4 regions of the Deinococcus peraridilitoris DSM 19664 genome follow, and region 2 is predicted to be linked to each of the others. Evidence: riboswitches for the same ligand, from Rfam matches in the RefSeq annotation. Region 2 holds a riboswitch; each other region holds the start of a gene.

What was found. A riboswitch is a leader RNA that binds a small molecule or an ion and turns the genes downstream of it on or off. The one in region 2 is predicted to bind cyclic di-GMP.
Region 1: another riboswitch for cyclic di-GMP. It lies ahead of DEIPE_RS24585 (hypothetical protein); the one in region 2 lies ahead of DEIPE_RS00365 (PadR family transcriptional regulator).
Region 3: another riboswitch for cyclic di-GMP. It lies ahead of DEIPE_RS01320 (HD-GYP domain-containing protein); the one in region 2 lies ahead of DEIPE_RS00365 (PadR family transcriptional regulator).
Region 4: another riboswitch for cyclic di-GMP. It lies ahead of DEIPE_RS20595 (hypothetical protein); the one in region 2 lies ahead of DEIPE_RS00365 (PadR family transcriptional regulator).

Annotation. Positions count from the first base shown of each region.
Region 1 is NC_019793.1:1,308,886-1,315,992, reverse strand. It holds gene DEIPE_RS06300 (carbohydrate-binding domain-containing protein) at 29-1,276, opposite strand; gene DEIPE_RS06295 (cytochrome P450) at 1,621-2,982, shown strand; gene DEIPE_RS06290 (hypothetical protein) at 3,042-3,695, opposite strand; cyclic di-GMP riboswitch class II at 4,471-4,554, shown strand; gene DEIPE_RS24585 (hypothetical protein) at 4,558-5,202, shown strand; gene DEIPE_RS22035 (GGDEF domain-containing protein) at 5,612-7,107, shown strand, end outside.
Region 2 is NC_019793.1:93,458-100,564, forward strand. It holds gene DEIPE_RS00345 (glutamate synthase-related protein) at 1-478, shown strand, start outside; gene DEIPE_RS00350 (glutamate synthase subunit beta) at 517-1,983, shown strand; gene DEIPE_RS00355 (Gfo/Idh/MocA family protein) at 2,123-3,118, shown strand; gene DEIPE_RS00360 (type IV pilus twitching motility protein PilT) at 3,246-4,331, opposite strand; cyclic di-GMP riboswitch class I at 4,901-4,975, shown strand; gene DEIPE_RS00365 (PadR family transcriptional regulator) at 4,985-5,311, shown strand; gene uraH (hydroxyisourate hydrolase) at 5,363-5,701, opposite strand; gene pucL (factor-independent urate hydroxylase) at 5,728-6,600, opposite strand; gene uraD (2-oxo-4-hydroxy-4-carboxy-5-ureidoimidazoline decarboxylase) at 6,597-7,107, opposite strand, start outside.
Region 3 is NC_019793.1:300,222-307,328, reverse strand. It holds gene DEIPE_RS01325 (response regulator) at 128-559, shown strand; gene DEIPE_RS01320 (HD-GYP domain-containing protein) at 587-1,195, opposite strand; cyclic di-GMP riboswitch class II at 1,274-1,356, opposite strand; gene DEIPE_RS01315 (hypothetical protein) at 1,625-2,284, opposite strand; gene rnhA (ribonuclease HI) at 2,614-3,072, shown strand; gene DEIPE_RS01305 (MFS transporter) at 3,385-4,764, shown strand; gene DEIPE_RS01300 (peptidoglycan D,D-transpeptidase FtsI family protein) at 4,767-6,752, opposite strand; gene mreD (rod shape-determining protein MreD) at 6,749-7,107, opposite strand, start outside.
Region 4 is NC_019789.1:387,750-394,856, forward strand. It holds gene DEIPE_RS20585 (EAL domain-containing protein) at 1-539, opposite strand, end outside; gene DEIPE_RS22770 (S8 family peptidase) at 591-1,664, opposite strand; gene DEIPE_RS20595 (hypothetical protein) at 1,673-2,203, opposite strand; cyclic di-GMP riboswitch class II at 2,281-2,365, opposite strand; gene DEIPE_RS20600 (sensor histidine kinase) at 2,559-3,056, shown strand; gene DEIPE_RS20605 (GGDEF domain-containing protein) at 3,199-4,092, opposite strand; gene DEIPE_RS20610 (bifunctional diguanylate cyclase/phosphodiesterase) at 4,128-6,794, opposite strand; partial or broken gene DEIPE_RS25180 (IS982 family transposase) at 7,082-7,107, opposite strand, start outside.

The sequences.
Region 1 (7,107 bases), 1.2 Mb from region 2:
GCTGGGTGTCCGGCAGGGTCAGTCGGGCTCAGGGCGCACCGGAGAAGCGGACGTTGTCGAGGTACATCTTTCCGGCGTAGTTGCTGTTGATGTCCGCCACGACCAGGGTGATCTTGCCAAGCTGGGTATCCGGGGCCAGCACTTTGGCGTCGTTGATCTTGGTCAGATCGAAGGTCGCCTTGACGTGGTAGAGCCCGTCCGGCGTTCTGGGCAGGCTACCCAGGGTGGTCAGGTCGAGTTGGACGGTTTCACTGGCTTGGGCCCAGTAGCCCAGGCTGGGCGGCCCGAACGCCAGGTTCACCTGCAGGGCCCCGGCACTCGCGCGTTCCGGCTGGAGGTACAGATCAAAGGTCAGGTGTGAATTCACACCGCGCGTGAGGTCGGATTTATTCAGGACCAGCCGCGGGGCCGACGCCCAGCCACCCGCGGGTTTCACGTCCGGGTAGATGACTTCCCAGGACAGGGCGTTCGAGCCATTGGCCTGCTGTACTCTCAGGGCGCTTTTCACGCCGGACTCTCCGTCCCAGTCCCAGCCTTGTCGGGTGCCGTTTTCGAACGAAGAAGGCAGGGTGGCTGTGCCCAGTGGATCATGAATCACGGGCGCCGCGACACGGTGGCCGTGGAAGGTGATGTTGTCCAGCCACACGGTGTCGTTGCTGGCCGTGCTGGCGGTGCCGACAAAGAAGATGATGTTCGACAGGACGTTGTTGGTTTCGTCTTCGGCGATCTTTTGTAGATTCGGGGCGTCGGCGTCCGTGAGGATCAGGGTGGCCTTGTAACGCTGATCAGGCTGCAGGGTGAACTGATCCGCCGTGAGGACAACTGCCCGCGCCGGGCTGGTCCAGCCGTTGTTCGAGCTCTGCGGAACTGCGGCAATGGAGACGGTGGTGGGGGCAGGAACGAAGACATCCATGCTGATCGACTTGGCGCCCAGGATGTTGGGTTTGACGCTGCTGCCGTCGGCGGAAATGCGCAGGTTGCTCCAGAAGCCGCCTGTCGAGACATCATTGCTGGCCCCCAGGCTGGAGAGTTTCAGGGCGCCACGATCGTGCGTGACCGTCACGGTTTTGTCGGGGCTGTCGCTGTTGACGCCAAAGCCCTGGGTGTCGTTCTCGAAGCTCCAGGCCAGTTCGGCGTAGGCAGTGCGGTCGATTGGCCGGTAGGGGACTCCCTTGATGCGGGCGCGGACGTACTCGCCGGAAACGACTGCCGTGGTCGAGAGTCGTTTTTCTTTGAACTTGCGACGAGTATAAGCAGCACCTGAAAACGCTGTCAATCCTGAAACGTTTTTGCTGAACACTTTCTCGCCTGCTTCGGGGTCGGAAGTTGTTTGTTGACTCTGTTTTGGGGCTTTTCCGGCAGCCTTATGAAAACGCTTTCAGAATGACTGCAGGTCGCAGCTCGCTTGCCCGGGCACGTTGACCTTGCCGGCTGATGGGGGCGTTTTCGCTGCCAAAAGCGATGACCGGAGCCGCCGCGCTTTGTTCACGGGCGGGGTGCGTAACTTTTCGAATGCATCTGACACAGATACCCGGGTAACCCGCGCCCCATCCCGGAAAGACGCTCTGCCCGCCGCTCTGCCCGCCAGAAAGCGGACGGCGCGGCCCGTATGATGGTGGCATGACCGCCGTGTCCGGGACTCTGCGCGAACCGCCCATGCCGCGAGGTTTTCCACGTCTGGGGCACGCGCCCATGATGGCGCGTGACGTGCTGAACTACTTTCGATTCGTGGCCCGCACCCGCGGAGACGTCGCCCGACTGCAGGCAGGAAAATTCACGATGTATTTCGTGTTTCACCCGCGCGACATCGAGTTCGCGCACGTGCAGACCGGTCGGTTGTTCGACAAAGGCCTGCGTGTCGACCGTGTGCTCGGACCGCTGCTCGGCAACGGTCTGCTGTCCAGTGAAGGTGACTTCTGGCTGCGTCAGCGCCGTCTCGCCCAGCCCGCCTTTCACCGTTCGCGCATCGAAGGTTACGCCCACACGATGGTCGAGTTCGCCGCGCTCGAAAAACACGCCTGGAAAGCCGGCCAGGTCCGCGACATTCACGACGACATGATGCGCCTCACCCTCGACATCGTGAACAAGACGTTGTTCAGCGCCGAACGCGGCGCACAGGCGACCCGAACCATCAGTGCCTCCGTCGACACGGTCCTGCGCGAATACGAACGAATGCTGCGCGGCCTGCCGCGCTTTGTGCCGCCCCTGTCGCGGCGTTCCTTTGCGCGCGCCACCGGAGCCATCCACGACCTCGATCAGGTGATCGGGCAGGTCATCACCGAACGCCGCGACAGTGACCTGACGCCTCCGGACAGCGGCGACCTGCTCTCGATGCTGCTCGCCGCCCGCGACGACGCGGGCCTTCCCATGCCCCACGGGCAGCTTCTCGACGAAGTCAAGACCCTGATCTCAGCCGGGCACGAAACGACGGCCAACACCCTGTCCTGGGCGTTCACGCTGCTCGCCTCGCATCCGGGCGCCGAATCCCGCTTACAGGCCGAACTCCATGACGTGCTGCGTGGAGCCTTGCCTTGCCTGGGAGATTTGCCGCGCCTGCCTTACCTCTCGGCAGTCATCAAGGAAACGCTGCGCCTGTATCCGCCTGCCTGGTCGGTACGCCGTGTGGCCCGCGAAGCCTGGGAAGTGGGTGGCTACAGGCTGCCCGCCGGCGCGCCCATCATCATGAGCCAGTACGTCACGCACCGCGACGCGCGTTTCTGGGAGCGGCCTGACGATTTTCTCCCGGAGCGCTGGCTGCCGCGTGATTTCGAGCGTTCGCTGCCCCGCTACGCCTACTTCCCGTTTGGTGGGGGGCCACGGGTGTGCATCGGTCAGGCCTTCGCGCAGATGGAAGCGGCGTTGCTGCTGGCCACCCTGGCCCCCGGTTTCCGTCTGCGGCTGCTCGCGCCCCCACGCTTTGAGCCCTCGATCACCCTGCGGCCCAAGGGCGGTCTGAGGATGCGCCTGTCCGAGTGGCGCTGAGCTGAAACGAAACACTGCGGGCTGTGCCCGCAGTGTTTCGTTTCAGTCTTACCGCCTGTTCAGGAGAAATTGGACAGCGTGATCGAGGTTCCGCCAAGCGTGAATTGAATCGAGCAACCGGCCAGCTCGTCCTTGTCGGCCAGAATCTGCGCGCCTGCGCTGGCATGGTTCTGGCCGCCGGACGTCAAGATGTTGATGGCCTGATCGGTGGCGGCGCGGTCCGCACTGACTGACAGGGTGTGCTGGCTGACAGCGTAGGAGGCCGAAGCCAGCCCCGAGGACGTTTTGGTGAGGGTCACCGTCAGGTTCGGCTGGCCGCTCAGAATGGCCTGGCCGGAAGCGTCAGAAACGGCCGCGCTGAAGCTCTGCACGGTCAGCTTGACGTTCTCGGGAAAGGCGCAGGTGCCTGTCACGATGGCCCTGGTCAGGCTGACCTGCAGCTTCATGGCGTGCGGCCGCATCCCGAAGGGAACGTCACTCGGGTACTTCAGGTCGGCAAAAGGAGAAGGCGGGCTGGTTTTGCTGGTGTCATACTCGATGCTGCCCCGCACGGCTGCCGGCTGCAGGGCGCTGGAGCTGCTCAGCTGTGCCCCGTCGAGGTTGGCAGGATTGCTCACCGTCTGTGGGGGAACAAACGATCCGACGATCGCGCCGCAGCTGGCGAGTAGGGGAAGGGCGGCCCAAAGCAGGCTGGTTTTGTGAAAAGTGATCATGTTGTCTCCTCGTGCGGTCTCACCATTGGCTCGCTTCACCCCAGGTGACCGGATAAGTGGGTGAAGGTCCTCGCCTCCGAGGTGCGGTTACACGCGTTCAGGCATGAGATGCCTGAAGGAAACATTAACATTCCGACACGCCGGACTGGATGAGTCTAAAGCGGTTGTCCGCCGAAGCCTGCCCTGACAGCAAGCTCAGGCGACGTCTGGACCGGGAGGGTCAGGTTGACGCCGCTCACGGTCTGAACGAGGTCGGGAGCGCTCACCTACGCCCCAACTGACCATGAGACGGCGGCAGGGCTCGCAGTGTTGGTCAGGTACACCCTGCTGTAGATGTTTCTAGACGACAGAGAGGACGTACCGCGGACGTCCCTCCACTGCAGGCGGTCAGGGCAGCGGTCCGCAGGAGAGCAGCGTGTGGGTGGATTTGGGCATGGTTGTCCTTATCGATTTCGCCGTTGAATTGCGTAAGAAAATGGAGTTATCAGCTGCCTGCCGTGGTGTCTCAAGTCAGGACTTGTCACCTACCATGAAGGCCGCCATAAGACTTTACGTTTCACGTCTTTCTGACATGGGAAAGGGGTGGTGGCCATCCCTGCGCCTGAATAGCGTTTTCACGACATCGCCGTCACATGGGTGATTAAGTTCCCTTGGGCTCCCGTCAGAAAGATGTCAGACGAGTGAGAGCATACTGAGAGCGTTCGTGGATGGGCTGGCAGCTCAGCACGACTGCAACCCACACCCGCGCAGGCTCATTTTTTCACTCCGCCTGCCCCGCCCTCCTGAACGCAACGACCTGTCTTCCTTACCCGGTCACCCGGAAGACGGCGAGCGAATGGTGAGACCGACCAGGAGAATCAACATGCGTAAACTCGTTACGATTACCGCCGCCCTCGTCCTTGCTTTCGGCGCTGCCAGCGCGCAGACTACCGAAACGGCGACCAGCACCAACAGCAGCCTCGCGCACCTTGTGGCGTCCGGCAGCGTTATCACCCTTGTTGACGCAGAGGGCAACCTGGTCGGCACCGTCAACGTGGATGGCACCATCACCCTCGAAGAAGGCGCGGAGCTCAGCAGCGCCACCAGCGTTGTCGTGGGTGAAACCACCTACGCCCTGGCCGGCAAAGTCACCAGCAGCGGCATGATCTTCGTCGCCCAGACCAATGCGCAAGGCCAGACGCTGAAGCTGCCCCTGGTGGCAGCCGTGAACCGTGCCGCCGCCGCGGTGCGCGCTGCAGACGCCAAGGCCAAGCAGGAAGCCGCCGCCAAGGCAAAGGCTGAGGCCGAAGTCAAAGCGGCGAGCGTGAAGCCCAGCACCACCGGCAAGCCCGAAACCACCGGCAAGCCGACCGTGACCGGTGCGGGCGCTTCAGCGAACGGCCTGACCAACGAGAACGCGGCAACCGGCGCGGACAAGTCCAGCGCCGGAATCAGCACCGCGACCGAAGCGGCCGGCAAAGCAAAGGGTCCTGCCGGCGCTGCGCCCGTGACCGCTCCTCGTCGTTAAACTCCTCTTCTGCGCTCTTCCTCGGGTACCGAGGAAGAGCGTTTTTATATCCCGTTTACATCTCGAAAAGTTCCGCTTGGCATCCCACGGGCCGCCCGCTCCTTTGCCCACCAGGCTGAGAATAGGAGCTTTTGGCGCGGTGGTTTCGTGGCGGCCATAAGCCGACGCTGCTACGGCCCTGGGGCTGGCAGGTTGATTTTCCGGGGCAACAGGCTCCCGCAGCGACCTGCAGTGTGCCGGGCGTTACGCGCCGACCTCAGGCGCCTCGATTCTCGTCGTAATTTGAGAGACCTCGCTGTGGGAACCTCGGACTATATCAAGCGAGAATGTAAGTATTCTGTGAGAAGCTCCGTTGCAGAATGCGGCGCATGAGCCAGGGCGCCAACATCCGGGACAGGAACTGTCTGCGATGACCGGCTGCCAGACCGAGCTGGAGACCTTGCGCCTGGAACTCGCGCAGCGCAATCAACTGATTCGTGATCTGCACGACGAACTGAGCCGTGAACGTCAGCGGGGACAGGTGCTGTATCAACTCAGCCGCACGTTGGACCTGCAGCGGCTGCTCAGCCTGCTCGACGACACACTCCAGCGTCTTGGCCTGTTCGACGCTTATCTGATCACCTTTCATGACGTCAAAAGCGGCGGGCTGATTTGCCGCCAAGTTTACTTGCCGGCCAGTTTTGCCGGAATGCAGGCTTTGCTCAAAGATCACCGTTTCAGCGTGGAGGAACCAACGCCCATCGCCCGGGCCTACCGTGAAGCGCAAACCGTAGTGATTCACCTCGAAGACATCGATCAGAGTGACTCCCGTTTGCGTCAGGGTTTCGAGTGGTGGCAGGCGACTTCCCTGGCGGCCATTCCAATTCCCTACGCCGACGGGGTGATCGGTGTGATCAACGGTTTCAGACAGCACGGCCGCATCGAACGACAGCAGCTGCAGGTGCTTGAAGAGCATCTGGAGCTGTACAACGCGCCGTTGCGGCACGCCCTGCTGCTCGGTGAACTCAAGCAGGACCAGGCCGCCGTGGAAGCCGCGTTGGAAAAACACGCCTATTTGCTGCGCTTCATTACGGAAATCAATGCGCTGACGTCCGTGCAGCGCATCTTCGAAGTGACCCTGGAGCAGCTGCTGCCTGCCTATCACTTTGATCTCGCGGTCCTGGGGCTCGTCGAGGACGGGGTGGGTCTGGTCATCCGGCAGGTCAGTATCCGTGACCCTGGTCACGAGGAACTGCGGCAACGCCTGCTCGGCCTGATCCGTGAACCCGCACCACTCGACATCACGTACGGCGCCAGCGTGTACGCCTTGTTGCAGAATACCCCCCTGCTGATCGCCGACGCTGACGCGGTGCGCCACCTCCCCATGACCCCCGCCGATCGGGCAGTGCTTGAGGCTGTGCCCGAAATCCGGACGATCCTGCACACGCCGATTCGCGAACATGGTCGGGCCGTCGGAATCCTGTCGTTGATGAGCCTGTCTCGAGTGCAGGTGCCGGATGCCAAGGACCAGGAGCTGATCGAACTGCTGGCATCTTTCGTGGGGACGGTGATTACCAGCGCGCAGTTGTATGAGGTCGTCGAAGGCCAGAAAAGCCAGATCGAGGCGTTGAACCGCGAATTGCAGAAAGACATCAGTACGCTGGATGAAGCGGTGCGGCGCGACGCCCTGACAGGCCTCCTGAACTTCGGAGCGTTTGGCAGTGAACTTCAACGGCGTATCGACGAAGCCCAGCATGATCCGGAGCAGGCAGCACTGTCGGTCGTGCTGCTCGACATTGATCACTTCAAGGTGCTCAACGACACGTATGGTCATCTGGCCGGCAACATGGTGTTGCAGGAGCTGGCGCAGCGCCTCGGGCAGGCCCTGCGGTCAGTGGACGTGGCCTGCCGTTTTGGTGGAGAGGA
Region 2 (7,107 bases):
CGTGCGCCTGTCGGGGGCCACGGCAGTGGTGGAGGGCACCGGGGATCACGGCTGCGAGTACATGACCGGCGGCACGGTAGTAGTGCTCGGACAGACGGGGCGTAATTTTGCCGCCGGTATGTCGGGCGGCATCGCCTACGTGTACGACGAGGACGGCCAGTTCGCGCGCCGTTGCAACACCGCCATGGTCACCCTCGACCGGGTGCTGACGGCAGGCGAGCAGGAAGCCATCACCGACAAGGCCTACTGGCATCAGGGTCAGCGTGACGAGGAGCTGCTGCGCAAGCTCATCGAGGATCACCACCAGTGGACCGGCTCGCTGCGCGCACGCGAAATTCTCGATAACTGGGCGGCCTCGCTGCCGAAGTTCGTCAAGGTGTTCCCGCGCGAGTACGAGCGCGCCCTGGGTGAACTGAACGGCAAGCGAAACAGCGTTGCCGCCGAGCGAGAACTCAAGGGAGCCACGCATGGCCGCTGATCTTCAACAGTCATCACCACAGGTTCTACGGAGTCAACATGGGTAAAGTCACCGGTTTCCTGGAGTATCAGCGCGTCAAAGAAAGCGCTGAGCCGATCGACGCGCGCCTCAGGCACTACAAGGAGTTCGTGGTCGAACTCAAGGTCGAGCAGGCGCAGGTTCAGGCCGCGCGCTGCATGGACTGCGGCGTTCCCTTCTGCAACAACGGCTGCCCGGTCAACAACATCATTCCCGACTTCAACGACCTGATCTACAACAACGAGTGGCGTGCCGCGATTGACGTACTGCACGCGACCAACAATTTCCCCGAGTTCACGGGCCGCATCTGTCCCGCGCCCTGCGAAGCGGCCTGCACCCTCAACCTCACCGATGAGGCCGTGGGGATCAAGTCCATCGAACGCGCCATCATCGACCGGGCCTGGAAAGAAGGCTGGGTCGCGCCCCAACCGCCCACGCACAAGAGCGGTAAACGGGTCGCCGTCGTGGGCTCCGGTCCGGCGGGTCTGGCTGCCGCGCAGCAGCTGGCCCGCGCGGGCCATGACGTCACGGTGTTCGAGAAAAACGATCGGGTGGGCGGTCTGCTGCGCTACGGCATTCCCGACTTCAAGATGGAAAAGCACCTGATCGACCGCCGGGTGCAGCAGATGGAAGCCGAGGGGGTGACCTTCCGTACAGGCGTCCTGATCGGCAAGCTGCCGCGTGGATCGAAGGTAACCAACCTGTCGCGGGAAACCCTCTCCGCCGAGAAGCTGATGGAAGACTTCGACGCGGTGCTGCTGGCCGGCGGGGCCGAGCAGCCGCGTGACCTGCCCGTTCCCGGGCGCGACCTGCGTGGCGTGCACTTCGCGATGGAGTTTCTGCCCCAGCAGAACCGAGTCAACGCGGGCGATCAGGTCAAAGACCAGCTGCGCGCCGACGGCAAGCACGTGATCGTCATCGGTGGGGGCGACACCGGTTCCGACTGCGTGGGCACCAGCAACCGCCACGGCGCTGCGAGCGTACACCAGTTCGAGCTGCTTCCCATGCCGCCCGAGCAGGAGAACAAGCCGCTCGTCTGGCCTTACTGGCCGCACAAGCTGCGCACCTCCACCAGCCACGAGGAAGGCGCCGAGCGCGAGTTTGCCATTGGCACCAAGGAATTCCTGGGCGAAAGCGGCAGGGTCACGGCCATCAAGACGGTGCGTCTGGAGTGGCAGGGCGGCACCATGACCGAGGTCCCCGGCAGCGAGCAGATCATGAAAGCCGATCTGGTGCTGCTGGCGATGGGCTTCGTGAGCCCCATCGCCGCGCTGCTCGACGCCTTCAAGGTGGAAAAGGACTCGCGGGGCAACGCGCGAGCAAGCACTGACGTGACCGACGGTTACCGCACGAGCAACCCACGGGTGTTTGCGGCGGGTGACGTGCGCCGGGGGCAGTCACTGGTGGTGTGGGCGATCCGCGAGGGTCGGCAGGCCGCGCGGGCCATCGACACCTTTTTGCTGGGCGCGAGCCAGCTGCCGAACTGAAGACGGCCTGGGGCAGGCGTTTTCGGGGGAGACCGCTGGTCTCCCCTTTCTCTTGGGGAAGCGGCGGACAGCCTGACGCTTCCGTACGACAAAGACGTATCCGCGTCTTGGTGCGGGCGTCCGGTATTGTGCGGAGTACATGAACCACACTGACTCTACTATTCGCGTTGGCATCATCGGACTCGGCGCCATCGGCGGGCGCCTGTTGCGCGAATTTCAGGCTCATGACGCTTTTCAGGTCACGCACCTGCACGACTCGGACGCCGCACGAAGCGAGGAAGCAGCGCGCGAGACAGGCGCGGTGGCCTGCGCGACTTCGACGGAGCTGCTCGCCTCAGACGTCGATCTGGTGTACATCGCCGTACCGCCGAGCGCGCACTTCGACCTGACCCTGGCCGCCCTGAAAAGCGGCAAGCACGTGCTGTGCGAAAAGCCGCTGGCGGTGAGCACCGAGGAAGCGCGGGCCATGCTGGGCGCAGCGCGCGCGGCAGGCAGGGTGCACGCCATGCAGCTTCCGCTCTACCATTCGCCCGGCGTGCGCGTCTTCGCCGAGCGTCTGCACAGCGGCACCCTCGGTGATCTGCGCCGCGCGGACCTCACCCTGGTGTTTCCCGAATGGCCTCGCGCATGGCAGATGAATCCCTGGATCGGTCGGCGCGAGCAGGGCGGCCCGATCCGTGAGTGCACGCCCCACCTGTTCGAGGTGATCGAACGCAGCCTCGGGCGGGTCGCGCGTCTGCGTGCCGACGTGGTCTACCCCGTCGACGGCGTGAGCAGCGAGGAAAGCGCGCACGGCGTGCTGGAGCTCGAATCGGGACTGCGGGTAGGCGTGAGTTTGCTGTGTCATGTTCAGCGGCCCGAGACCGTGGCACTGACGGTGTACGGAGCCAACGGCACGCTGGGCCTGGAACGCTGGACCCAGCCGGTGTACTCGGCGGACCAGGACATCCCGAAGGCGCTGGCCCTCGAAGCCGACACGACCCAGGGCAAGCTGCTCGATCACCTGGCGGCGGCCATTCATGGCCGCGAAGCCGACCTTCCCGGGTTCGGGGTGGGCCTGCGCTTGCAGTGCCTGCAGGAAGCCTGGGAGCAGGCTTCTGCCACAGGCAGCTGGATCGTGGTCGGTCCGGAGTAAACCCGCTCGCCGCGGTCAAGTCAGTGCGCGCTCAGTCCACCAGGCAGAGGTCCACCCGACTGAGCCGCCGAAAACAGCAAAAGCGCCGACGTCGTATCGACGTCGGCGCCCCACGCGCACTGGGCGCTCAGTACACGGCGTTTCGCATCAGCATCATCTTGAGATCCGTGGGGGTGGTCGCGGCCTGAATGGCGTCTTCAGGGGTCATCGCGTCCTCTTTGACCAGGCGGGCGAGGTGCTGGTCGAAGGTGTGCATACCGTACTGTTCAAAGCCGTCCTGAATGGCTTCCTTGAGGTTGGCGAACTTGTCCTCGTCGGCAATGCAGTCACGCACGGTGGCGGTGCCGATCATGAGTTCCAGGCCCAGCACGCGGCCTCCCCCTTTGCGTGGCAGCAGCCGCTGGCTAATGACGCCCACCAGTGATTCCGAGAGGCCCTTGCGAATCTGGTCGCGCTCGTGCGGTGCGAAAAAATCCAGGATTCGCGTCACGGTGCGCGGCGCGTCCAGCGTGTGCAGGGTCGAAAACACCAGGTGACCGGTCTGCGCGGCACTGAGGGCCGCCTCGACGGTTTCCTTGTCGCGCATCTCACCGATCAAAATGACATCCGGATCCTGGCGCATCGCGGCGCGCAAGGCCAACTTGAAGTCCAGGGTGTCCGTGCCAATCTCACGCTGGTAAAAGGTCGCCTGCTTGTCCTTGTGAAGAATCTCGATGGGATCTTCGATGGTGACGACCGTACTGGCCGAAGTGGCGTTGATATGGTCGAGCATCGAAGCGAGCGTCGTCGTCTTTCCGCTGCCCGTCGGCCCTGTTACGAGGATCAGACCCCGCTCCTTGCTGGAAAGCTCTCCGAAAATCCCACTGGGCAGGCCGAGGTCTTCAAAGGTGGGCAGATTGGGCCGGTGTTCCTGAATTCGCATGATCAGTGCAATCGAGTCACGCTGGTACATGGCATTGACCCGAAAGCGGGCCACTTCGGGCAGGCCATATGCGAAGTCAGCTTCGCGTCGCGCAGCAAATTCCTCGAACATTCCGGGGCGTTTCATGATGGCACGGCACATTTTTTCGAGGTCGGCCGGAGACAGCATTTTGCTGCCGATGCGTTTGATTTCACCGTTGATGCGGCCCATGGGCGGCGCGCCCGCCCGCAGGTGGATGTCGCTGGCTTTGATGTTGACAAAGTAAGTGAGCAGATCGTCGAAACTGGCCATGTAAGATCTCCGGGCGAAGGGCTCGCGAAACAGGGATGATAGTGCCGAACGGTGGTGGCCGGGCTCCGGAGCGATACAGAGCCTCAACCGCTGCTCTTTGCGCCGACCGCGAAAAGTGAAACCTTGATGTCCGGCACGCCGCGCGGCTTCTCTTTGCTAGCGCAACGCACCTCACAGAAGTCTTACGGCCACCCGGACGCGTTCATGGCGCTGCACCCGATGGCTTCCCGACCTCGGGTGTCATTGACTTAACGCGCGTCAGTTGCAGATGCGAGGTGCTGAAGAACGCGCGTACGCAGCAGCATTGTGAGCAGACCTCGACTGCTCTGTGGCCGGCCTGCACCGGAAAAGCCTGCCGTCTGTCAAGCGGCCCTCGTGGGCCAGAAGCCACACCAGCTCGCGGACTTTCCGTCGCTCTTCGTTGGTCAGTGCCATGCGTCACGCTGCCACACCGGCCCTTACAGAATTCTGTCGGCCCGTCATAAGCAACGGCCCGTGACACCGTGAAGAATTTAATCGCACTCACATACAACTTCATGTACGCTCAGGCTCGGACAAGCGCTGTCTCAGATCGACCATGGCAAAACCACTGTGAAGTGGTGACGCAAAGCTCCAGAGCCCACGTGGCTGGCTGGGCCGCCGAAAGGATAAGCATGTTCCACTACCCTGCTCCTGTCACGCCGGTCATTCCTGCTGTGCACACTGGAACCACAGTGGTCATAGGGGACGTCGAGTTCGCCGTCCTGGAGTTGCTCGGTCACGACGCCCTGACCGGGCTCGAGCTGCTGACCAGCATCGAGTACCTGCAACGCCAGCTTGGCCCCCAGTTCAGGTTCAAACGCGGGGACCTGTTCCCCATCCTGTGCGCAATGGTCGACGCCGGGCTGATCCTGAAGCGTGTCTGCCGTCTGCCAGGCGGCATCGAACGGGCGAAGTACCACCTGACCCACCAAGGAAAACTCGCCCTCGAGAGTGCCTGAATTGGTCCCGGCAGGATCGGTGATCCTGCTTCGTGCAGCGGAGCGACGCGCTCAGCTTCCCCGGTAGGTGCTGTACGACCAGGGTGAGACGAGAAGCGGTACGTGGTAATGCCCCGACTGGTCAGCGACGCCAAAACGCACCGGCACCTGATTCAGAAAGGGCACCGTGGTGCGACCGGCCAACCCGCCCTGTTCACCAAAATAGTCGCCCACGTGAAACACCAGTTCGTACTGTCCCGTTTCCAGCGATCCCCCGAAAATCAGCGGTTCGTCGGTGCGGCCGTCCGCATTGGTCACGACGGTTTTGAGCCAGGAACGCTGCTCATCGATCACGGCATACAGTTCGATTTTGACCCCAGCGGCCGGCACGCCCCGGGCAGTATCGAGCACGTGGGTGGTGAGTCTGCCCGCTCCGCTCACCGTGCGCGCTCCACCCAGCCCTCGATGAGGCCGTAAGGCTCGGGATCCACGTGAAAGATCTCGTTGTCATTCTGTATTCCGAAGCGTTCGAGGTTGTACGGGACGTGGTGTTTGTTGGGAAAAGAAAAATGGATGCGCTCGATGACCGGGCAGCGCGTCAGTACTGCCTGTCCCATCTGGTGCAGCGTGAACTGCACGGACGGGCTGTAATGATCGGTGAAGGTCTCCAGAATCTGCTGATAGACTTCGCTCCACACGGCGTCGTAATCAAGCTCGTCGGTGTTGTATTCCCACCGGGCAGTGACCACGGTCGCCATGATGCGGTCGTTCGTTTCGGGCAGTGCCGTGAACTGCTCGCGCAGAAAACCTTCCCAGCCGGAACGGGTGGTTTTCAGCACGTACAGCTCATCGATACCCGAGGTGACCTTGAACTGCCGTCCATCTCCCTCGACGACCGCCGTGTGCTTGGGGACCTGTCGTGAGAACGCGTGGCCGTGCTCCTGCCCCTGCACCTTGATGCGCTCCCAGCAATGCTGGGTGAAGGTGATGCGGGCAGAAGCAACGGTCGGACCCGCCTTGACGAAATGACGAACCAAACGCTTTCCAAACTCCTCGACGCTGCCCGTCAACTGCTCTTTTGCCAGGGCGTAGACCGTATTTCGCATGGTGTCCGTCGCCAGCAGCGCACTGTTATCCCCGCGCGTGTGCGCCGCTTCGAAGTCGCCGGTAAGCGCGACGTCCACACGAACGTCCCGGATGTCGTGCCGCTCACCTTCCCGAAAAACCTTGAAGAGCCGCACGTCGGACTTGCCGTAATTGTTCTGTCCCAAAACGATTCTGGTTCTGACGCCGGTGCTTGACTCGGTCACACTTTCCTCCCCACGGTGACTTCCGCCGTGGCCTGAACGAGATCTGCCAGTCGCAAGCCGGCAATCTTGGAAATTTCGACGAGGGCCTCTGCGATTTCCTCGTGAGGCAGGTGATGCAGCCGCCGCTCGGCCGCGTCGAGAATCGACTCCTTGGTGTGCTCGCGCACGCAGATGACAAAGGGCATCGCGAACTTCTCGTGATACGCCGTGTTGACGCGCTCGAAGCGCGCGTACTCCTCGGGTGTGAGCCGGTCGAGCCCGACCGAAGATTGCTCGCGGCTCGATTCTGCAGTCAATTGACCGGCCAGGGCGACCTTGCCGGCCAGGTCCGGGTGCGCGCGGATCAGGGCCAGCTGCTCACCAGGGTCACTTTGCACGATGGCCTCTTTGAAGGCGTCTTGCAAAGACTCCAGCCTATGGAAAGGCCGCGCCTGCCAGACACGCTCGGCGTAGCGCGGGGAATGTTCGAGTACGCGACCGAAATACGCCACAAACTCGGCGCGGTCC
Region 3 (7,107 bases), 210 kb from region 2:
GGCGCCCTGAATCCTGCTCTGCGTCTCTGCAGGGCCGTGTCTCCACACTTCGGCAGTCTCGGCACGTTTTCATCTGCTCGGACCTTGATTTTGTTAAGATTGAATGAAGCGTATTTCACGTCTCCCTATGACCGACACCCTGCCGATTCCCCGCATCCTGCTCGTCGAGGACAATGTCTTCGATGTCGAGCTTGCGCGCACGGCTTTCGAAGTGGGTGACCTGGTCGGCGAGCCAGCAGTCGCATTCGACGGTCAGGACGCGCTGGACTACCTGTACCGACAGGGCAGGTACCGGGGCCGTGCAGACGAAGCACCCCGGCTGGTCCTGCTCGATCTGCACATGCCCCGGATGAATGGCCTGGACGTGTTGCGGCGTGTCAAGCAGGACGCCACGCTGCGCAATATTCCCATGGTGGTGTTCACAACTTCGAATGCACCAGCAGATCGCGAGGCCTGCGCCGCCTTGGGCGCCGACGATTATCTGGTCAAGCCAAACGATTTTGGCATGTTCGTGACCCTGATCGAATCTCTTAAGGCCCGCTGGCTCGACGGCCACTGAAACGGCAGTTCTCTGGTACGGCCGGCGTCACTCGGCTTTGAACAGAGCGTGTTCGCGCTCGCGGCACAGAGACTCCAGCGCTTCGACGGCGGTGGGATCAAACAGGATGGCTGCGTTCTCGCGCAGGTACGCGAGCGTCCGCGCGCTGGTCCAGGGAAGCTTGTATGCCCGCTCGCCGGTGAGGGCGTCATAGACGTCGCACACCGCCAGAACTCGGGCAAGAAATGGAGTGTCCCGGCCGCGCCGGCCAACAGGATAACCCGTACCGTTCCAGCGCTCGTGGTGAAAGAGCACGACCTCGAGCACCCCCGCCGGAACCTGCGGCAGAGAGGAAGCCAACCGGTGGCCGTATTCGCAGTGGGCGCGCATGACCTGCCATTCCAGCTCCGAGAGGGGCTCCCGCTTGCGCAGCACCTCTTCCGGAATCAGCAGTTTGCCGATGTCGTGCAGTTGGGCCCCCAATTCCAGGGCCTCGGCGTCACCGGGTGCCAGGTCCAAGTGCCGGCCGACTGCCTGACCGAGCGCTGTGACCGCGCTGGCATGCTGGGCAGTGTCAGGGTCGTGGGCCCAGAGCTGGCGAATCAACCCGTTCAGCGCCCGGTCGAGCTCGTCTGAAAAGCCGCTCTTGGCCGACATCGAAAGGCACATCCCAGAAGTGGGATGACTGTGAAGCGAATCCTTCAAGTGGGCTCTCCAATCGTTGCAGCGCTTTGCTGCCCGTCCGATCGGTCGCACCACTGGCTCCTCACGCGGCAGGTGCCCGGTTGCACCGCGTGATTCACAGCCCCGGATGACATCAGAGTACCGAACCGTTTCCAACAAGGCTCTTACAAGCCAACTTTTTGCGGGGGCAGGGAGTATTGCAAGGTACTGCCTTGCGTCACTTTATGCGGGGACGGCATCTTCATTCTCAAAATGGGCGCGTGTTCCCATGGAGTGAACCAGACCACAGGAAGACTCCGAACGCTCCACTGGCCTGATGAACCAGGTGTGATCTCCGCAACCCGAAAGACCCGGTCAGGAGTGACCGGGTCTTTCGGGAAAATCGTTCTTTATATGATTGTTTTATTTGGCGCTGCGCAGTTCGAACGGCACTTCAATCTGCGGATGGCGGGTATACAGATTTCCAGTTCCCTTGATGCTGGTCATGCCCGCAGTGGCGTTCGACGACTCGGCTTGACCTTCCATCCACATACCGGTGACGCGCTCGCAGTCATCTGAAGGGTAAGGTGGGCAGAGTTCCGATTCCTCGATCATCTCGACACGCAGCGACTTGCCGTCATCAATGAGGGTGACACTGCCATTTTCCCGGCAGGTGGTGGAACCGTTGCACACAAAGCGCGTACCGACGAGCGTGGTGACGGCGTTTTTGGTGACCGGTTTCTTCCACTGGATGCGTCCTTCGAACGGGAACGTGTAATCGGTGTTCTCGAACTTGTAGGTCCAGGTGCCCGTCACACCGTCCAACCTCGATTTCGCAAGTGGCGCCTTGTCTGCAGGTTTTTTGACTTCCTTCGCGTCCTTTGGCGTGGGCTGCTCGGCCTTCTGCTCAGCCTGCTGCCCGGTTTTCTGCTCCGCCTGCCCGGCGTTGCTGGCAGGCTGGCTGCTCGTCTGTGAAGTGGTGGTGCCGCTGGCGGTGGCGCTTTGTGCGGTGCTTGGCGAGGTGGTGCCGCAGGCGACGAGGGTGAGGGCGAGGACGCTGGGGATGAAGGCAAGTCGTTTCATGTTGGTCACCTGTCCTGAAGTGACTTCATCATCGCTGCACAAAAAATCCTCATCATGTGCCGGGTAGCCACCGAGTGCTAAGGTTCCCTTTGTCTTCCCTTGGCCCGAAACTCACGGGTAATTTCTCACCAAAAACCCGTTCAGGGCGTGCTTGAAGTCAACGGTGAGGCAGACAGCGGCACGCCCGAAGTGCTACCACAACTGCGACCGTGGTCTTGATGCTCTACAGTGTCGCGAGCGAGGTAAACATGTCCCAATCTTACCGTCCGAAACAAGCCCGGCCATCCAGTGTACGAGATCAGCTGCCGCTCAAAGGATGCATTCAGCCGATGGAACCAGTCATGGGTGAAGAGGTCGATCTCTACGGTGATGGGGCGTGTGATACCCAGGCGGGCCTGGGCGGCTGGGCCGTGATTCTCAACTACCGGGGAAAAGAGCTGATACTGTCAGGAGCGCAACGCGAGACCACCAACAACCGGATGGAGCTGACCGCACTGCTGGAAGGCTTGCGGGCGCTCAAGCGGCCCTGCAACGTGCGCGTGGTGACCGACAGTCAGTATCTGCGCAAAGCGTTCACAGACGGCTGGATCCTCAAGTGGCAGCGCAATGGCTGGAAAACCGCTGGCAAGGACAGCGTCAAGAATCAGGACCTGTGGGAAGCCCTGATAGATGAGGCGCGGCGTCACAGCCTGACGTTTGTGTGGGTACGTGGCCACGCCGGGCATGGCGAGAATGAACGTGTCGACCAGCTCGCCGTGGCCGAACGAAAAAAGCTTGCCCGATCCTGAAGCGTGGGCCAGGGATTGATCACCCGATCCACCGGTGCTTTTGGCGCGCCGTCAGTGCGGTGAGCCAGTGTGTCCAGTACCGAACTGCAAAACGACGCAAACGCTTTCATGCGTTTCGGACCCGTTTTGCCCATGTCCGGGTTGCCCACGTCCCTGGCCTGCCCGGAAGACGGCGCGCTGCTCAGCCGGGCTGCGCTTCCTGCACTTTGCCACAACCCTTTTTCTGATCGGGCTGCCACTTCGGAGGTCGCGCCCCCATGTCCTCCGCCAAAAGGCGCAAGGAAAGCCGGGTGTGAAGTTCTATGCTCAAGTATGCCTTCAGTACCTGTCCGGGCGCCGCGAAACGGCTGGCGAACCTTTGTCGTCCTGTGGGCCACGCAGTCGTTGTCCGTGGTGGGCAGCGCGCTGACGTACTTTGCAATCTCCATCTACCTCGCCCAGACACTGTACGCCCGCCCCGAGCAAAAGCCCGAACTGGCCCTTGCCCTGTCGGTCGTGGCGCTTGCCGGCGCACTGCCCGCCGTGCTGGGCGCCCCGCTCGCCGGCGCCTGGGCAGATCGCCATGACCGACGCCGCACGATGCTCGGGTGTGACCTGGGCAGCTCGCTTGTCTGTCTGGTGCTCGCTTCGCTGGCCATGACCGGCACCTTGACGCTGTACGCACTCGTTCCACTGGTGGTGCTGCTGTCGCTGTTGCACTCCTACCACGGCGCGTCTTTTGACACCAGCTATGTCATGCTGGTTCCTTCGGCGCAGCTTCCGCGCGCCAACGGCATGATGCAGACGATGTGGTCGCTCTCCGGTCTGCTGGCCCCTGGGCTGGCGGCCTTTATCCTCGCCTTGCCGGCGCTGCTGTTGCAGGGAGGGCTCGTACTTCCGGGATGGCTGACGGGCGGCATCGCGCTGGTGTTCTTGCTGGACACGCTGACCTTTCTGTTTTCCGGCCTGGTACTGACGCGTCTGCAGATTCCCTCGCCGCGCCGCACCGAGACCGTACGCCCGCGTCTCTGGGCCGATGTGGCCTTTGGTTTTCGCTACATCTGGGCGCGCAAGCCGCTCTTGTGGCTGCTGGGCACCTTCTCGTTCATCAATTTCGTGTTCGCCCCGATGGGCATCTTCGAGCCTCTCATCGTCAAGTTCACGCTCGCGCCCGACTGGACGGCCCGTGGGCTTACCTTCGAAAGCGCGTTGGCGCTGCTGGCCACGGTGGGCGGTCTGGGCGGGGTGCTGGGCGGTGTGCTCGTCAGCATGTGGGGCGGCCTGAAGCGTCAGCGTGTGCTCGGCATCCTGATTCCAATGCTGGTGGCCGGTCTGGCGTTGATTGCTTTCGGCCTGTCACGCAATTTGTACCTGAGCGCCGCGATCGTGGCCCTCGCTTTTGCGATGACGCCCATCATGAACGCACATTCGCAGGCCATCTGGCAGACTCAGGTGCCCCCCGAACTGCAAGGACGGGTTTTCAGCGTGCGCCGCTTGATTGCGCAGTTCACCGCGCCCGTGGCCACGGCGCTGGCGGGCATCGCCGGGGGTATCTTCAATCCGGGCACGGTGATGGTGGTCCTGGGCGTGCTGTTCAGCCTGTTCTGCCTGGCGCAGCTTGCCAATCCCTACTTGCGGCGTGTCGAGGACAAAGCCTGGCTTGAAGAACTCGCTTCCCGGCAGGCCAAAGGCGCAGTCTCGGGCGCGTCCTGAGCTCAGGGCTGCTTGCCAGGTTTACGGACCACCAGCTGCTCGACTTCCATCGCCTGATTCTTCAGACAGGGTTGCTGACTGCTTGGCGGGCCTTCCAGGTAACCGCGCCCGTCGACTTTCAGGCACCAGTGGGCTGCGAAGACTTTCGCGACGGCGGGCAGCGCCGTGCCCGATCCCTCGCCGCCGTTCTCGAAAAAGGCCACCACCAGCAGGTCAGGATTGTCCACCGGTCCGTAGCCTTCGTACCAGGCGTTGGTGTAGGCGTAATTGTAGCGGCGGCTGAGGGCATTTTCGGCCGTGCCGGTCTTGCCTCCGGTGCGGACGGGAAAACGGTGCGGGCCCAGTATATGGCTGGCGGTGCCGTTTCCGTTCACTCCACCAAGTTGCAAGGTGGTCATCTCCATGCCCTCCTTGATGAGGCGGAAGTTCTTGCGCGCCCCCGGAACGCGTTTCGCAGGCTTGGCCGCAGCGCGTTGCCCATTCACGCTGCGTACGAGGGTCAACGGACGCTGCGTACCCTCGTTGACCAGCGTCGAAAGGGCATAGGCAATCTGCGCTGGCGTCACCAGCAGCGCGTCCTGACCGATTGCGAAACTGAGCGCCTGACCTGGCCAGTAGTCGGCTTTACGGGCCTTGTAGCTTTCGGCGCTGGGCAGGTTGCCGATCTTCTCGCCGATCAGTTCCAGGCCGGTCGGACCTCCGAAGCCCATATCCTTGGCGCGCCGGGCCAGGTAATTCGAGAATACGATCGGGTCGGCGTCAATGGCGGCCTGGTAATACCAGGTGTTGCAGGAATTCGAGATCGCCTTGCGCCCATCCATCTGCCCCATGTGGTGTCCGGCCCAGTTGCGTCGCCAGCCGCCGAAGCGAATGCCGGGTGGGCAGGCGAAGGTTTTGTTGCCCCATTTCTCGATATAGGCCAGCGTGCTGGTGGGTTTGAAAACGCTGCCCGCGTCGAACATCTGTACCACACGGTTGAGCATCGGCTGTCCACCATTGCCCTGCAACGCCTCGGCCAGTTGCGGAGGTCGGGGAGACTGAGCGAACCAGTTGGGGTTGAAGGTGGGGGCGCTCGCAAGTGCCAGCACCTCGTTCGTGCGCGGATCGAGCGCGATGATGGCGCCCTTCACGACACTCTCGGTCGGGCTGGCGCGCTTCAGGCGCGCTTTGTTGACATCTGCCAGCCCTTCTTGCAAGGCTTTCTCGGCGGCGCGCTGCAGCTTGGCGTCGATGGTGAGAACCACGTCGCGGCCCTTTTGTCCGGGATCGATGATGCGCTCGGTCTGGGGCCGTCCGGCCGCCGTGACTTCCAGACGCCGAATACCGTTTTCTCCTCGAAGCTCGTGCTGCAGGCTTGCCTCCAAACCGCTGCGGCCCACCAGGTCGGCCAGCGCGTAACCGTCCTCCTCGACCTCACGCTCGTTGGCCTCGGCGACGTAGCCGACCATGTGGGCCGCAAACGTGCCCTGCGGGTAGACCCGTTCGACACGCTCGCGCAATTCCAGGTTGGGCTGCATCACGGTGTACTCCTGAAGCGCGGAAATTTTATCGGCTGGAACGTTGCGCACCAGCGTGACTTCGCCGCCCGGCGCGACGCTGGGCAGCTGAACGTCCGCGAAGCCGCTGAGGTAGCGGATCTGTGGCCATGCGGCGACATCGCCCCCTTTGTAGATCAGATCGACGGCCATGCGGTTGGTGGCGAGCAAAAGTCCGTCACGGGTGCGAATCTCGCCGCGCAGCGCGCGCACGATTTCGTCACGCTGGTAATTGCTCTCACTCTGGGTGGCGAACTGGTGGTAGCGCGTGATCTGTAAATCGTACAGACGGTAAGCGAAGACGGCCAGGAAGGCGCTGAAGCACAGTGCAATTACGTGTGGCCGGCTGACTTCACGGCTGCGGGCGCGCTTTTTCGGGGCGTCCACCGCGCGCGCGGCGCGTGAGTGTCGTGGGGCGCTGTGTCTGCGCGGGCGCGGCGAGGCGCGGCTCACGTGAGGCCCTGTTCAGCGCCGGGGCGCGTCCCGAATGCCCATGCCGCGAGGCGCTCGAGCAGCGGCGCAGCCAGCAGCGTCCCGATCAACAGTGAAGGCAGCACCGTTACCAGGGTATTGATCGTCACCAGGCCATTGCGCAGCCAGTATGTCAGGATCAGAAAGACGAGCCACTGGCCGATCACGCCGGTTGTGACCGTGACCACGGTCTGAATGAATCCCCGGTCCGACAGGAACTTGCGCAGACCCAGCACCAGCAGCACGCCGCCCGACACGGCCGCCGCGTGCAGACCCAGCGCACCGTGACCGAGAATGTCCTGCAGCAGGCCGATACCGTAGGCCAGCAGCAGTGCGG
Region 4 (7,107 bases), on a different replicon from region 2:
CGGAAGTCTCCGTAGTTGGCGCATAAGATCACCTCTCCGATACGCTGCTGGGACTCACGCGCGAGACGCAGGGCCGTCTGATAATGCTCTTCTGCCGACCCGGTTTGTTCGAGGGCATCGTACACTCGCGCGAGATTTGCGGCGAGCATGGAGGCGCGCTTGCGGTCACTTTGCTCATCGATAATGCCGAGTGCTTTCAGCAGATAATCCAGAGCGAAGTTGTACTGGCCGAGGTCGGTGTAAAGAGCGCCGAGGTTGCACAGAATGGCCGCTTCGCCGTTCAGGTCGTGCGTTTCGCGGCGCAATTCAAGCGCTTCACGCAGGTGAAAAAGAGCGGCGTGACTGTCGCCGTGCGCATGCTCAATTCGGGCCATGCCATTCAAGGCTTTGGCCAACAAAGCGCGATCACGCGTATCACGCGCGATACTGGCAGCCTGCTCGAACAACAGCATGGCACGCTGATCGTCCAGACCGCATTGCGACAGGGCTTCTTCCAGGATGGTGTGGCCAGCGTAAGGTGTAGGCAGGCGATTGGACATAGACACCCTGACAGGAGCGTGGCGTGCCACGCTCCTGTCTTCTTGAAACTTTTATTTTGGCTGAGCCATCAGGTTTGCGACGTCCAGACGGCCTTGTTGACTGCTGCTCTTCAACGTTTCGCTCAAGCGGCTCGCGTTTGCGCCCTCTGCAAGCGCGAGGGCGACCGCGCCACTCACCAAGGGCGTGCTGAAGCTCGTTCCGGAGGCGTTCACGAGACGCTGGCCAGGGTAAGCAGTGGTCATGTTCACACCGGGAGCGACGACTTCACTGCCGGCATTGCTCCAGCTCACGGCGTTTCCAGCTTGATCGACTGCACCGACGCTGAGCGACATCCGACCAGCGGCATCCGGGTTCCCCATATGCCAGGCGGGTGATTGTGGCTTGGACTCGCCTGCGTTCCCACTCGCGCCGAGCACAATCACGCCTTGTTCGGTCGCACTGACGATGGCGTCACGCACACCGCCCGTCGAGGTGCTGGTCCCGAGGCTCAGATTGATGACCCGCGCGCCTTGCGCGGCCGCGTCACGAATGGCTTGCGCGACGGCCTTGTCAAGGCCACTCCCATCCGGGGAGAGGACACGCATGGGCAGGATCGTCGCGGCTGGCGCGACTTGACGGATGAGGCCGGCGACGGCGCTACCATGACCATAAGCCAGGTCGTGGTCTCCCCCCTCCTCACGCGCACCCTGGCGATTGTTTATGTAGTCATGGCCAGGAAGGAGGGCGCCTTTGAGCATGGGATGCTCGAAGTCCACGCCCGTGTCGATGACCGCGACAATCACCCCTTGCCCCATCTTGGACGCGAGGTCCTGAATGCGGTCAAGTCCGATGAGCTTGAAGGCAGCGCTGTTTTCCGGGGCCGGTTGAAAGGTGCCGTCAGCCCACCAACGCGAACCGTCCGCCCACCAACGGGTGCCGTCGGCCCACCAGCGCGAGCCGTCCGCCCACCAGCGCGAGCCGTCGGCCCACCATCGGGAACCGTCCGCGATGAATACCCGAGTATCGCCCAACGCGACGCTTTGAATCTGAATGGGGGTTGAAGGAGAACCAGCCGGGAAGCCAGCGTATTGTCCGCATGCGGCGAGGCTGAGGAACAGGGGAATGAGTACGGCGCGGTTGCGCATGAAGCTCCTTAGTCAGCCGCGTGCTTGACAGCGGCCGTGCTGGTGTAGGTAGCGATGTGCTCGAGGATGGAGGTGAAGTTATCTGCCTTGAAGGAGAACGTTCGTGCATGGGCAGGCGAACCTTCCGGAGCAATCTGTACGCGGAAGTGGTCATCCTGGCGCAGGATGCGGGTCATACTGCCGCTGTGCTCGATGGTATTCCAGGTGGTTTGAAATGCAGGGCAGCAACTCATCAGCTTCCTGAACAGCCACCGGTCGTAAATACTCAGTTCGCCGTTATGACCGACCGGCATGATGAATGTGACGGCCCATCCGCCCAGCGCGGCGTTGCGGTACTGGGTGGAGATATGCTCCGCCTTGCTGCGCGCGTCATGCATGATCCAATCAAGTGTCTGCGTCAAGGTGTTGTGGTCCTCGAACTGCCACTTTTCTTCATCGCTTTCAATGCTGATGCTGCTCGTGGTGAGGGCGCCCGTCCGTTCGATCGTGACCGTCAGCGGAATGCCCTGGTCGTTGTCCGTGCGGGTAATTCGTTGCACGGTGCCTCCTGTTGACTCTGGCAAAGGCCGCTTCCAGGGAAGACGGCAGCGGTGCTCTCCGGGGTAAGGCGGAAAGCGTGACTAATAGCCGGTCGCACCACTGGCTCCACGCGTCCCAGGTGCCCGTGTACAGGACGACGCTTCAAAGCTTCTATCAGTCAGAGAGTCACTCTGTCCTGATGACTTCAGCATAACAAACCGTGATTTCGTTGTAAATGTGAGATGGAAGTTAGAAGACTGGACGGTCCGAGCCTGTGGGCTTCCTGAGGTGCACCTGTTGTTCCTCTACGGGGTTCAGAACTCCGAGAATAACCGGCAGTGCTTCAGGAGTTGCTTCCAGGTTCTGACCTTGCACATGCGAGGGGCGAGCAAACTGGAGGCAAGGAAGGGAAAGCGACGAAGAACCTGGACTGTCGACGTCGACGAAGCCGTTGTGCTGGCCGTTCTGCGGAGCGAAGTCAGCGTTGCCCAAGCCGCACGGCGGCGTGGCGTCAGCGAGCGCCTCCCGGTGGTGAAGGGTGACCCGCTGCTGTGGTGTCAGTCGTTCGAAAATCTGCTGTCCAACGCGGTGAAGTACACCTCGAAACGAGAAATCGCTTGTATCGGGATTCAGGCAGAAGTGAAGGGTGAAAGCGTCGTTTTTTCGGTGACGGATAACGGTGCGGGCTTCGATCCGCGCTTTCAGAAACGGCTTTTTGATGTGTTTCAACGCTTGCATCGCAAGGATCAGTTCCGGGGAGCCGGGGTGGGACTCGCAACGGTACGGCGGATGGTGGAGCGTCATCATGGCCGCATCTGGGCAGAAGGGCGCCTGGGTGAGCGGGCCACGTTTTACCTGCAACTCCCCAGATAACGCCTCGCAGCACATCCTCTGCCGGACAGCAGGTCATTCAGCCTGACCTGTCCGAAAGAGAAGAACGGGAGTCTGCAGGTCTGCTTTTCTACTTGGTGCCCAGCAGTAAGCTCGCGACCCCATACTTTGCCGTCCTTGAGCCTCAGCGGCAATCCTGGATGACGAAGCGGTTCTTGCCTTGATGCTTGGCGTCGTACATCGCCCGGTCGGCACTCGAGAGCACTTCCACGGCGCTCACGCCTTTTGATGGCACCACAAAACCCAGGCTCGCTCCAACCCGCACCTGCAGTCCTTTGAGGCTGAAGGGTCGTTCAAGCGCCTGCAACGCCCGCTTCGCGACGGCTTCCACCACCGAGCAGTCCTCCAGTTCCCGTAACAGCAGCACGAATTCGTCTCCCGCCAGGCGAGCGACCAGGTCTCCCTTGCGCACACTTTCGCGTAAGCGGATGGCCACATGACGCAGTAATTCATCCCCCGCTTCATGGCCCAACGAGTCGTTGACGCGCTTGAAGTCATCCAGGTCAGCGAATCCCACCGCGAATGGCGAAGAAGCAGAGTGTTGGATGGCGAGCTGCAACGCCTCCAGGAACGACGCGCGGCTCCCGAGTCCGGTGAGGTCATCCGTCTGGATTTTCTTCTCCAGGGCCCGCTGGAGGCGCACCCGGTCCGTCACGTCAGTCTGTACACCCACGAAGTGCGTCACACGCCCCTGCTCGTCATGGATTGGGGCCAGGTTGAGGGCATTCCAGAAAGGCGTGCCGTCCCGGCGGTAATTCAGAATCACGACGTCCAGGGAAAGGCCAGCACACAGCGCCTCACGCATTTGTGTACGCGTGTACGCGTCCGTACCGGGGCCTTGCAGGAAGCGGCAGTTGCGTCCCAGGATTTCACTGGCCGGGTAGCCGGTGAGCGTTTCGAAAGCCGGGTTGCAGTAGAGGATGGGAAAGTCACCGTCCGCCTGGGTGACGATGAGGCCGTTGGTCGCGGCATGTACGGCGCGCGTGAGTATCTGCGAGAAGTCGGTGGGGGTGTGCATGCTCCTCCTCTGCTCAGGTTAGCTGCCGCGTTCGTTCAGGGCCTTGAAAGCACCTGCTCGTGACGTTCAGTCAGCCAGTGAAGTAAAGCTTCGCCGGTCATGGCGCGCGCGTACAGCCAGCCTTGCAGGTAATCCACCCCAGCATCTCGCAGGAAACTGGCTTGCTTCTCGGTTTCCACGCCTTCAGCGACAACCTGTAAGTTCAACGCCCGCGCGAGACCCACCATGGTCCTGACGATCATGGCGTCCGTACCAGTCGGGTTCTCTCCAACGTCCTGCACGAACGAGCGGTCGATCTTGAGGGTCTGCACGGGAAACCGCTTGAAGTACGCCAGGTTCGAATGACCTGTGCCGAAATCGTCCACTGCGAGGCGTACACCGAGTTTCCGCAGGCCTTGCATGGTCAGGGCGGCATCCTCAGCACTCATGATGCTGCTTTCCGTGATTTCCAGCTCCAGCAGACTGGGATCGAGCCCTGCTGCTTCGAGGGCAGCCCGGATACTCCCGAGCAGGTGCGGACTGCTGAACTGCCGGGCGCTGAGGTTCACCTGTCCCCGCAAGCCTGGAGTGCTGACTTGCAGCGCCTTCAGCTCCCGGCAGGTTTCGTGCAGCACCCACTCACCGATCGACATGATCAAGCCGGACTCTTCGGCCAGGGGAATAAAGGTCGCCGGGGACACACTGCCGTACCGCGGGTGCTGCCAGCGCAGCAGGGCTTCAACGCTGTACGGTCGCGCGTCCCCGGCGTGCACGATCGGCTGGAAGTGTACGCTGAGTTCCTGGCGTTCCAGCGCGCGGTGCAAGGCATTACGCAGACTCAGGGTGCGGCGGTCGGGGAGGCTGGGGCCAGTCGTGAAGCGTGTCCAGCCGAGGTTGTCACGCTTGGCGCGTTGCATGGCCGCGTTCGCGAGGCTCAGCAACGCTTCGGGATTGAGCGAGTCACCTGGGAAGAGCGCCCAGCCGGCGCTGGCTGTGACGAACAGTTCCTCACCTTCCACGACGAATGGCGTATGAAAGACTTCCCGGGCGGTTTGAGCCAGGGAGGCCAACGCGCCGTCCCCGGAGAGTTGCGGGGCGAGCAGCACGAACTCGTCGGCGCTGACGCGACCGACCGTGCAGTTCACGGGAAGCGCTGTCTGCAGACGCGCGCTGATCTGTCGCAGGACTTCATCTCCTCCGGCTTGCCCGAGTGCTTCGTTGACACGTTTGAACTGATCGACATCCAGCAGGCCAACCGCGACGAACTCACCGGTTCGTACTGCGGTCCTCAGCGCGTGCCCGAGGAGCTCGTGAATCATGGTGCGGTTCGGCAGGCCGGTCAGTGGGTCGTGGAGTGCCTGACGGCGCGTGGCTTTTTGTGCTTCATCACGTTCGATCAGCAGCGACGTCAGTTGCGCTGCGTCCTGCAGGACCTCCACTTCGGCGGGCGTGGGGGTACACGCTGCGGGTGCGTACACGGCGAAGGTGCCGAGCACTGCCCCGGTTTGATCGAGGACGGGCATGCTCCAGCAGGCCATGAGTCCGCAGGTGCGCGCGCCATCACGGTACGGCAGCCACTTCGGGTCGGTCATGATGTCGGGGGTGATGGTGAGCTTTTTGCTGCTGGCCGCCGCGCCACAGGATCCGACGTTCGGACCCGCTTCGATGCCTTCGATGGCCGCCAGATACGCGGCAGGCAGGCTGGACGGGGCACCGTTGAAGAGTCGTCCGTCACGCAGGCGCATGATGGCGGCCGTCTTGCCGGGCAGCTGGTTTTCGATCATTTGGAGCACGGCGTGCAGAACGCCGGGCAGTGGCGCGGTCGCAATCGCCATTTCGAGGATGACGCGGCGGTCCTGCTCGAGGGTTTCACGGCGGCGTTGCTCGGTCAGGTCGCGGATGGTGAAGAGTTGTCCCTGCTGGCGGGCGTCCGGAGCGAGGATGTTTGTGATGGTCAGGGCGACGTGGCGTTCGCTGCCATCACGCAAGCGATGCGTGACCTGTCCCGTCCAGGAAGCATTCCGGGCCAAGGTTTCCTGGACTTCGCGTTCTGCTTCCGGGCTGGGCCAGCGGGCGGTGAAGAGTTCACTCGCGGGTCTTCCGAGGATCTCCTCGGTGACGCCGTACAGGGTCTGCGCGGCCTGGTTGAGCATGGCCACCCGCCAGTTCTGGTTGAGCACGACGAGGGCGTCGTCGATGCTTTGCAGTACGATTTTTTCGTACTTGAGGCGGTGCAGGGCGTTGCGCAGTTCGAGTTCGCTCGTAACGGACGCGGCGAGCTGCTGCAGGAACTCGGCGTCCTCGAAGCTGAACGCGCGAGGTTGGGTGTCGACGACGCAGAGGGTTCCGAGTCGGTGACCGCGGGGGGTGATGATGGGCGCGCCGGCGTAAAAGCGGATGTGGGCCTCTCCCGTGACAAATGGGTTCTGGCTGAAGCGTTCGTCCTGGGTGGCGTCCGGGATGATCAGGGGGGTATCGGCGTGCAGGGCGTGCGCGCAGAAGGAAACGTCGCGGCTGGCTTCGCGGTCGTCGAGGCCGACGCAGGCTTTGAACCATTGGCGGTCCTGGTCGATGAGTGAGATCAGGGCGATGGGCGCGTGGTAGTGCGCGGCGGCCTGCTTGGCGAGGCGGTCGAAGGCGTCTTCCGGGAGGGTGTCAAGGATGGCGTAGCGTCGCAGTTCCGCGAGGCGCGCTTGTTCCTGTAGAGGGGTGAGTGCGTTCATGCTGGACGTCGTGAGGTGGGCACCTGAAGCTCTGCCCTTTCAAGGAAGCCTAGCGCTTGATGAAGACTTCTTCATGATTCATTTCTGTCGTGCAGCCTGCCTCACTCACAAGCTCAGCGACCTGAATTTCACAGGCAACGCATCGGGTACATCCGCATCAGTACACTCGACCAAAGCCTCGACCTCGCGTCGCTGCCGGTGGTGCTCTGGGGCAGTGAGAACCGCTGAGGGCGTGCTATCCAAGAACCGCGAAGGGGGGTGCATCGGGAAGGGACTGATGGTGAGGAAGCGAGATCACGGAAGCTGAGGTTGT